DNA from 2 places in the Paenibacillus sp. EKM206P genome. Region 1 is predicted to be linked to the other one. Evidence: riboswitches for the same ligand, from Rfam matches in the RefSeq annotation. Region 1 holds a riboswitch; the other holds the start of a gene.
What was found. Region 1 has a riboswitch for ZMP and ZTP ahead of G9G53_RS20775 (bifunctional 5,10-methylenetetrahydrofolate dehydrogenase/5,10-methenyltetrahydrofolate cyclohydrolase). Riboswitches for the same ligand answer to the same signal wherever they lie in the genome.
Positions count from the first base shown of each region.

Region 2: it holds a riboswitch for ZMP and ZTP, as region 1 does, so the genes downstream of both, G9G53_RS06105 (TIGR01440 family protein) here and G9G53_RS20775 (bifunctional 5,10-methylenetetrahydrofolate dehydrogenase/5,10-methenyltetrahydrofolate cyclohydrolase) in region 1, are expected to answer to the same signal.

Region 1 is NZ_JAAMNQ010000012.1:75,853-80,273, forward strand. Features, by position in the region: gene G9G53_RS20765 (stalk domain-containing protein) at 1-739, opposite strand, end outside; gene G9G53_RS20770 (cyclodeaminase/cyclohydrolase family protein) at 954-1,589, opposite strand; gene G9G53_RS20775 (bifunctional 5,10-methylenetetrahydrofolate dehydrogenase/5,10-methenyltetrahydrofolate cyclohydrolase) at 1,586-2,452, opposite strand; ZMP/ZTP riboswitch at 2,566-2,650, opposite strand; gene G9G53_RS20780 (fatty acid desaturase) at 2,864-3,925, shown strand; gene G9G53_RS20785 (sensor histidine kinase) at 3,994-4,421, shown strand, end outside.
Region 2 is NZ_JAAMNQ010000002.1:511,216-515,636, forward strand. Features, by position in the region: gene G9G53_RS06095 (manganese efflux pump MntP) at 3-563, shown strand; gene G9G53_RS06100 (low molecular weight protein arginine phosphatase) at 667-1,251, shown strand; ZMP/ZTP riboswitch at 1,330-1,411, shown strand; gene G9G53_RS06105 (TIGR01440 family protein) at 1,631-2,218, shown strand; gene G9G53_RS06110 (serine hydroxymethyltransferase) at 2,339-3,589, shown strand; gene G9G53_RS06115 (carbohydrate ABC transporter permease) at 3,763-4,421, shown strand, end outside.

The DNA.
Region 1 (4,421 bases):
TGGTCTTAATTATTTTGATGTCCGATAAGGCTTGAATCTGCGATACGGATAAAGTTTCGGACGGAGTTACATTTTTATCAAATTCTTTGGGCCATGTCCATACAGTACCGTCTTTCTTTAAGGCTATGTTTTTGGAGACAGCAGTAATATCCTTTAATGATGGAACAAGCTCGAAGCCCTGCAAGGACCTTGTATTTTTCCATACACTTCCGTCCTTCTTCAAGAAGATCCAGCGTTCCTCATATTGCGGTCTTTTTTCATAGTAACTATCCAATTCTGTAACATTTTCGATGCCGGATAGGGTTTGAAAAGGAGCAAAGTTGCCACCATTTTCGATTCGATCAGCGGATAATACGGTTCCTTCGGCGTTTAGGGCGAGCACATGATCATTCATAATACGCACGTTTATGATGTTTGGTAGTCCTTCCAGAGAAATGAATTTCACGGATTCAGAAATGTTGTTTCTTGGCACATACCAGGCGGAATGATCTTGTAAGGTAAATATCAGATCGCCTTCCTGGATTATATTCGAAAATGTTCTTACAACGTTTGGCTTATCCTCTACACGAGTCGGTACGGATTGATTATAGCCCCATAACCACAAGCTCCCATCGGATTGAATCAGACTCCCGGAATCATAGGAGCGAATACGGGACGCCGATTCATCACCGGCCCCCCATGCACTGGAGCTGAACAATAACAGCGCGATCATACTGATTAACAGAGTACGTCTTTTCATGCGTTTTTCCTCATTTCTTCATCAATGTATATAAGGTTAAATAACGCCTTGGGGAATATCTCCTTATCAATAGACGAAGAATATATAGAAAAGTTTTCCACAAATCGTTGGATTCCAATAAAATAGCCTCCAAACCCACGAGCAGAGGCGGGTTTGAGAGGCTATTTTTTGAGCATGGAAGCAGAATATGACTTGGGACGGGTTCTTCCAATGGTCAGCCCGTTATTCGGCTGCGCACCATCAATAAGGTTTGTTCTTTGATTTGTCCGATTTCACGGAGGAGTGCGGCTGTTTTAGCTTCGTAGGATTGTTTGACATCCAAATCTTTCAGCGAAGCAAGGTTAATGTCGACGGTAAGCAGGGCAGATTGAGCGGCGGCTTCGAACAGGATCGCGCCGATGCCAAGATCCGAAATCACATTTTTATTGGACACTTCCACAATGTTATAGGCTTGCGACAATCCGTCTCGGCATACTTCCAGCAGGCGCATGGGTACCTCAATGGCAGCGATCACCGCTGTCTGTAAGGAATGGGTACGATAGCGCTTTTCTTCGTCTGTTTCCTTGGGCAAACGCAGGGCAGTCATATACTGTTCAAAGGATTGGATGTCTGCGACCATTAATTCCTCACAATGTGTAGACAATCTTTCCATGCTGCTAATGACGTCCGTGATTTGTTCATGGATGTGCGCGTATTTTTCTCCTTGTGAAAGGTTGGCGGTCATGGAGGTCATAGCCGCGCCTAGTGCCGCAGCCAGTGCGGATACACTTCCTCCGCCAGGGGTAGGAGCTGCACTTGCAGCCTCTTTCAGAAAATGTCCGATGGAATGATTCCACGACAGTTCACTCATGAGTAAACCACCTCTCTGGAGTAGTGTTGCAGATGTATTGCTTTGAGCAGATTTTTGTACAAAATCGCAGTCGTTAAGGTGCCAACACCGCCGGGAACCGGAGAAATAGCATGTACTTTTTCCCCCACGTCTAAAGCGGCATCTCCCACTATTTTTCCCTCTAGCGTCTCATTAATTCCCGCATCTACCAAAATCAAACCGGGATGAACCATATCTTGCGTAATCACATCAGGGCATCCGACTGCCACGAAGGCAATGTCTGCATGGCTCAGATGCTCTGCAATATCACGCGTACCTGCATGACAGGCGGTAACGGTGGCGTTTTCTCTTTGCAACATGTGGAAAAGGGGAAGTCCCACTGTCTGTCCGATGCCCACGAGCGTGACATTTTTGCCTGCCAATGTGTGACCGTAATGCTTGAGCAGCTCGATACAGGCTTGAGGTGTTGCGGGATATAGTCCGGCGTCACCTGTTACAGTAGCCAGCTTGTTATCGGGTGTAATCCCATCAATATCCTTGTAGGGGGCAATGGATTGTTTAATAACGGAGGCGGAAAGATGTTGGGGAAGCGGCAGTTCCAGCATAATGCCATGTACATGGGATGCATCGTTCAGACTGCCGATCAGGTGCAGTAGCTCGGTTTCGCTAACATGACGATCAAACGTATGGAGATGAAATGAGATGCCCAGCTTCTCCGCTATTTTTTGCTTGGTCCGTGCATAGTATGCAGATGCCGGATCACCTTCTACCAATAGGGTTGCCAGATGGGGACGGTGTCCTTGCTGCTTCATTTCTTCTACCTGTGAACGGATCGTTGCATATACTTGCTCAGCTGCTTCTTTGGATTTCATGATAATAGCCATAGTCCGAGCCTCCTCTGAATTTATTGCATAATGGAATCAACAGGGTGTCATGGTCTTGTAAAACGAAAAAAAGTATTTGCACAAGGTCGTCAAGACAGACGAATCCTCTGCAAATACTTCTCCCAGGCGAACGGTACGCTTTTTTTGTATGCTCCCTCGTGGTTCATTCCACTGACTTCGCCAGTCACATACAGCGTTATTATACCTTATATTTTAACAAACAATCATCAGAAAAGAAACCCGCGAACATTTGGAAAACGGGTTATGTTACTTGTCTATATGACAAATGTCATATACACGAACTGACGTTTATGACTACAGCGCCTAGAGCGTTCTCCTTATACTGAGATTAGATCAACATGTACGCCTAACAGGATCAAGGTATAGGCGTCATCTTTAAGGAGGATCATAATGAGTATGACACAACTCCCATTAGCCCAATTGAAAAAAAATATGGCTCCCTACGAGAAAATAAACACGAAATCCAGCGTTCTGCAACTTATCAATACCTTGGGTCCACTGATCCTATTGTGGTATGCTGCTTATCTTAGCCTGTCGGTCTCGTACTGGCTGACGCTTCCCATTGCCATTGTTGCATCGGGGTTTGTGGTACGGACGTTTATTATTTTTCATGATTGTGGTCATCAATCCTTCTTCAAAAGCCGCAAGCTGAACGACATTGTGGGAACGATTACAGGTATTATTACGCTCTGCCCTTATCACCAATGGAAAAATAGTCACGCGATCCACCATGCAACCAGCAGTAATCTGGATAAAAGAGGCACAGGTGACATGTGGGTGCTTACGGTAGAAGAGTACACAGAGGCTTCCACATGGACACGGTTGGCCTATCGCATATACCGAAATCCTTGGGTTATGTTCGGACTAGGTCCGATCTATACTTTTTTGATTTCCTATCGCTTTAATATCAAGACAGCCAAACGCAAGGAAAAAATGAACACTCATGTGACGAATATATCCATCGTTGCATTGTATGCACTGTTGTGCTGGGCTATTGGATGGCAGGCCTTCCTTCTCGTACAGGCACCTATCTTTTTTGTATCCGGTATGTTGGGAATCTGGTTGTTCTATGTACAACATCAATTTGAGGATTCGTATTTTGAGCACGATGAAGAGTGGAGTTATATTAATGCAGCCGTAGAAGGCAGTTCTTACTACAAGCTTCCTAAAGTATTGCAATGGATTACGGGCAATATCGGATTTCATCACGTTCATCACCTGAGTCCCAAAGTTCCAAATTATAATTTGGAAAAAGCACATGAAGCGACACCGTTACTTCAAAAGGCGACCACGATCACAGTGAGTAGCAGTCTGCAATCGTTGAAGTTCCGACTTTGGGATGAAAATACGAAAACCTTTTTGACCTTTAAACAAGTGAAGCCGCTCCTCAGCAAACGTGTAGCAGTTACGAAACCCATGCCTACACCTGTTGTAGGCACAGAAAGAAAATAACATTGAACAAAACCTGGTATGATAAGATAAGGAATATAAGTCATGTGAAGTAGAAGAGGGTGGGCAGGATGCAAAAATGGTATCAGATCTTCCAAAGAAATACAGGGCTTAGCCCTTATGTTTGGGTCGTCTTTTACATCCTGCCCTTTTACTACTTTAGCTCTTCATCTACAGGTCATATTATTTTGGGTACTGCTATTATTTTGGTATTCTTTGCATGTTATGTACTGGCTTTTGTCTCAAAAGGCTGGCTCATATACTTTTGGACCAGTGTACAGATTGCCATATCGATTACCATGACACTGCTGTTCAGCTATATGTACTTTTCCATATTTATCGCCTATTTGATCGGTAATATTAAAAGTAAGGCTGCATTTACGACGCTGTATATTATTTTAATGGTTATTACGATTGGATTGATCAATTATGGTTTTGTTTCTCAGAATCCCGTTTTTATTAAACAGATTCCTTTTATCCTGCTTAATCTGATCGGTGT
Region 2 (4,421 bases), on a different contig from region 1:
GTATGCTGGTAGCCTCTGCCCATGCCGGGCAGGTTGTAACGATTCTGATCATGGCGGTAGCGCTAGGAATGGATGCGTTATCGCTGGGCGTAGGGATCGGCATGAAGGGGATACGCCTGCGAGACGTGCTGCGCATCAGCACTGTTATTGGCTTTTTTCACATTCTGATGCCATTGCTGGGAATTTTCACAGGCCATTATATGAGTTCTTTATTAGGTCATGTGACGACCTACTTCGCAGGGGGGCTACTCATCCTTTTAGGCGGGCATATGGTGTATAATTCCTTCAAAGGGGACGGCGTACAGGTATTGGATCATCGTTCGCCTTTAGGTCTTTTGCTGTTTGCACTTGGGGTGAGCGTGGATTCATTTTCTGTAGGAGTGTCACTGGGGATGTTCCAGAGTGATCTGGTGCTGTCTGTTCTGGCATTTGGTTTTTGCGGGGGAGCAATGGCGATGTTGGGCCTGCTGCTGGGTCGCAAGGTCAGCCGCAATCTAGGAGATTACGGGGAAGCAGTGGGCGGTGCCATTTTGCTGGCATTCGGCTTTATGTTTATGTTTTGATTTTAGCGCAGACAGTGTAAAATAAGTGCAGGGTTAAAGTAAGGGATTAGGATTATAGTAATCCTCTGTTTATATATTTTTTAACATACGGGGGGTGAAAACGTTGAAGAATATCTTATTTGTATGCACTGGGAATACCTGTCGTAGTCCAATGGCTGAAGGGATGCTGCGTAAGTTGGCTGCTGAGCATGGACTAGAACTGGAAGTGCGTTCTGCGGGAGTGGCAGCGATGGAAGGCACGCCGATATCCCGACATGCAGAGGCGGTTCTACGTGATCACGATATATCCGATCAGATCACTTCAACCCCTTTGAGCGACGGGCTTGCCGGGTGGGCACATCTGATCTTAACCTTGACGCAAGGACATAAACAGCACGTAATTCAGCGCTTTCCCCAAACGGCGGGCAAAGTATTTACGCTTAAGGAATATGTGGAGAACCGGGATGCGGTGTTGAATGATGTACAGGAGTTGGACGGTTTATATGCTTCACAGCAGTTGATGGCTTCACTTGGACAAGAGCTATCGGCGCAGGAGCGTGAACGAATGATTGAATTACACCAACGGATTCCGGGCTTTGATATTTCAGATCCGTTTGGCGGTTCACGAGAAGACTACGATGTCACAGCTGCGGAAATCCGCACGGCGCTGCATAAGCTGCTGGACAAGCTAAAGGCCTCTTCCGAATAAAATCGCTCTTACTCATCTATTTTGTACGGAATCTGTTGATTTTCGACGGTTAATCCGTTAAGATAAGGTGGAAAAATGAGAATCCGATGTAACTGGCGACAAAAGTGGGATTAACCACGATGGAGCATCGGATATACGGCCGGTCGCCTGGGCAAAAGAGCAATTCCACATAGGTGTGGACTGCTCTTTTTTCATATACAAGTTATGCCAGATGTTTAGCTGAGGGTTGATTCCTTCAAAGGTTCTTCCATTTTTTCTGCTCGAAATCTGAAACATCGGCTATAATATAGTGAGATTGTGATCAGGAGAGAGTGTGTTGAACTTGGGGCATGAGACCGTGCCTAGTCTCTGAGAGGCTGTTCAACCAAAGGAGGTTCCAATGGTGGGACAATTGGATCATGAGATTTCGCTAGAAGCACAGACCACTTCTGTTGTGCGGGAAATCGCAGAAGCAGCCAGTCTCAGGGCTGGTCGCCTGCTGGTTATCGGCGTTAGCACAAGTGAAGTGGCTGGAAGTCGAATTGGCACGGCGGGAGCGCTCGATGTGGCTCAACAACTGTTATCTGGAGTAGAGTCCGTTCGCAGGCAGTATGGCTTTGATGTAGCGTTTCAATGCTGTGAGCATTTGAACCGAGCGTTGGTCGTTGAACGGGCTGTACTGGAGCGACTGGGACTGATGGAGGTTGCGGCTGTTCCTGTTCGTACAGCAGGAGGCTCTATGGCTACCGTCGCCTATCGTTCTATGAGCGACGCGTGTTTGGCGGCGAACGTGCAGGCTCATGCCGGGATAGACATCGGCGAAACGCTGATTGGCATGCATCTGCGACCGATTGCTGTTCCGTTTCGCCCAAGCCTTCGCTGGATTGGCGAAGCACGTGTGACAGCGGCGTTCACCCGTCCTCCACTTATTGGCGGACAACGGGCGGTGTACAGTCTGGAGCAAGAAGTCGGCGGAAACTGCGATTAGCATTTGGCATGGCGGCATGTTTGTACTAATCGTTTTTGCAATGATGATGAGGTACCCAACAGAGGAGCAGGCGTTAGCTTGTATACCCAACAATTGACTATGGAGAGGGAGTAATCAATCATGATGGAACACCTGCGTAAAAGTGACCCAGCAGTGATGGAAGCAATGGGACTTGAACTGAAACGACAACGCCACAATATCGAGCTAATCGCATCCGAGAACATTGTCAGTGAAGCAGTAATGGAAGCCATGGGCTCCGTGCTGACGAATAAATATGCTGAAGGTTACCCAAACAAACGCTACTATGGTGGCTGTGAGCATGTAGATATCGTTGAAGACATCGCACGTGACCGAGCAAAAGAACTGTTCGGCGCTGAGCATGCTAACGTGCAGCCTCACTCTGGAGCACAAGCCAACATGGCGGTGTATCTGGCAGCTCTCAAACCTGGAGATACTGTACTGGGTATGAATCTGGCGCATGGTGGCCATTTAACACACGGAAGTCCGGTTAACGCTTCCGGCTTGTTGTATAACTTTGCTGCCTATGGTGTGCGCGAAGACAACTTCCGCATCGACTACGATGAAGTGCGCAAGGCAGCCTTCAAGCACCGCCCTCGTCTGATTGTAGCTGGCGCGAGTGCATATCCGCGTACTATTGATTTTGAAGCTTTTGCTTCCATTGCCAATGATGTAGGTGCTTTGTTCATGGTGGATATGGCACATATCGCAGGTCTTGTGGCAGCGGGAATTCACCCAAGTCCAGTTCCGCATGCCCAATTTGTAACAACAACGACACACAAAACGCTGCGTGGTCCGCGTGGGGGTCTGATTCTGACTCGCAAAGCATGGGCGCAAGCGATTGATAAAGCTATTTTCCCTGGTACTCAAGGGGGGCCACTGATGCATGTGATCGCGTCCAAAGCGGTTGCTTTGGGTGAAGCGCTCCAGCCATCGTTCAAAACCTATGCGCAAAATGTAGTCCGCAACGCACAGGTGCTGGCTGAAACACTGTTGGCTGAGGGGATTAACATTGTATCCGGTGGTACGGATAACCATCTGATGCTGTTGGATACGCGCAATTTGAATATCACAGGTAAAGAAGCGGAGCATGTATTGGATTCCGTGGGCATCACGGTCAATAAAAATGCGATTCCTTTTGATCCGACCAGTCCATTCGTAACAAGCGGGATTCGTATTGGTACACCTGCTGCAACATCTCGTGGGATGGATGAAGAGGCTATGGTCAAAATCGGTAAAATCATTGCTGAAACCCTTAAAAACCCGAAAGATGATACTGTATTGTCCAAAGCAAGCCAAGCGGTTGGCGAGTTAACAGATAAGTTCCCGATTTATTCAGGAACTCAATACTAATTCATCGACAATCATAATCTTTATATTATAGGCTGTTTTCCTTCCGTAAGCCGGAGGAGAACAGCCTTTTTTTGCTTCCAAACGACTCGAAACTTACATTTTTGGGTAATAAGCGATTACAGTAAAGGTTTATGTGCGCTTTCCTTTATATCTACGACAAAGGAGTGATTACATTGAGTCAAAGAAAATCCGCGCAATTATTGCAGCAGCTCGTATTTGTGGGACCGATGGCGTTGTTTTTCGTCTTGATTATGGTCATTCCGTTCCTGCTGGGGCTGTATTATTCCATGACGAACTGGGATGGAGTATCTGAAAATATCCGATGGCTCGGGCTAGGGAATTACGTTCATATATTTAGGGATGATCCAGATTTCCGTAATGCGTTCTGGTTTACAGTTCGGTTTACCGTATGTGGTGTCATTCTAACGAACCTGATTGGCTTTTTCCTAGCCTATGCACTTACCAAACCGTTGCGTACCCGTAATGCACTGCGAACTGTATTTTTTATGCCCAATATGATTGGCGGCTTGCTGCTCGGCTTCATCTGGCAATTTATATTTGTACGCGGCTTTTCTGCGGTAGGGGAGGCAACAGGGCTTTCCTTTTTTAAACTGCCGTGGCTGGGTGATGGGCCAACTGCTTTTTGGGGAACTGTCATTGTGTTTGTATGGCAATATGCAGGTTATCTCATGGTTATTTACATATCTTCGTTAAATAATGTCCCGTCTGCCCTGATTGAATCGGCTCAAATTGACGGCGCGGGCCGAAGACAGATTTTGCGTCATATTGTAGTGCCACTTATTATGCCAGCGGTGACCGTCTGCTTGTTCCT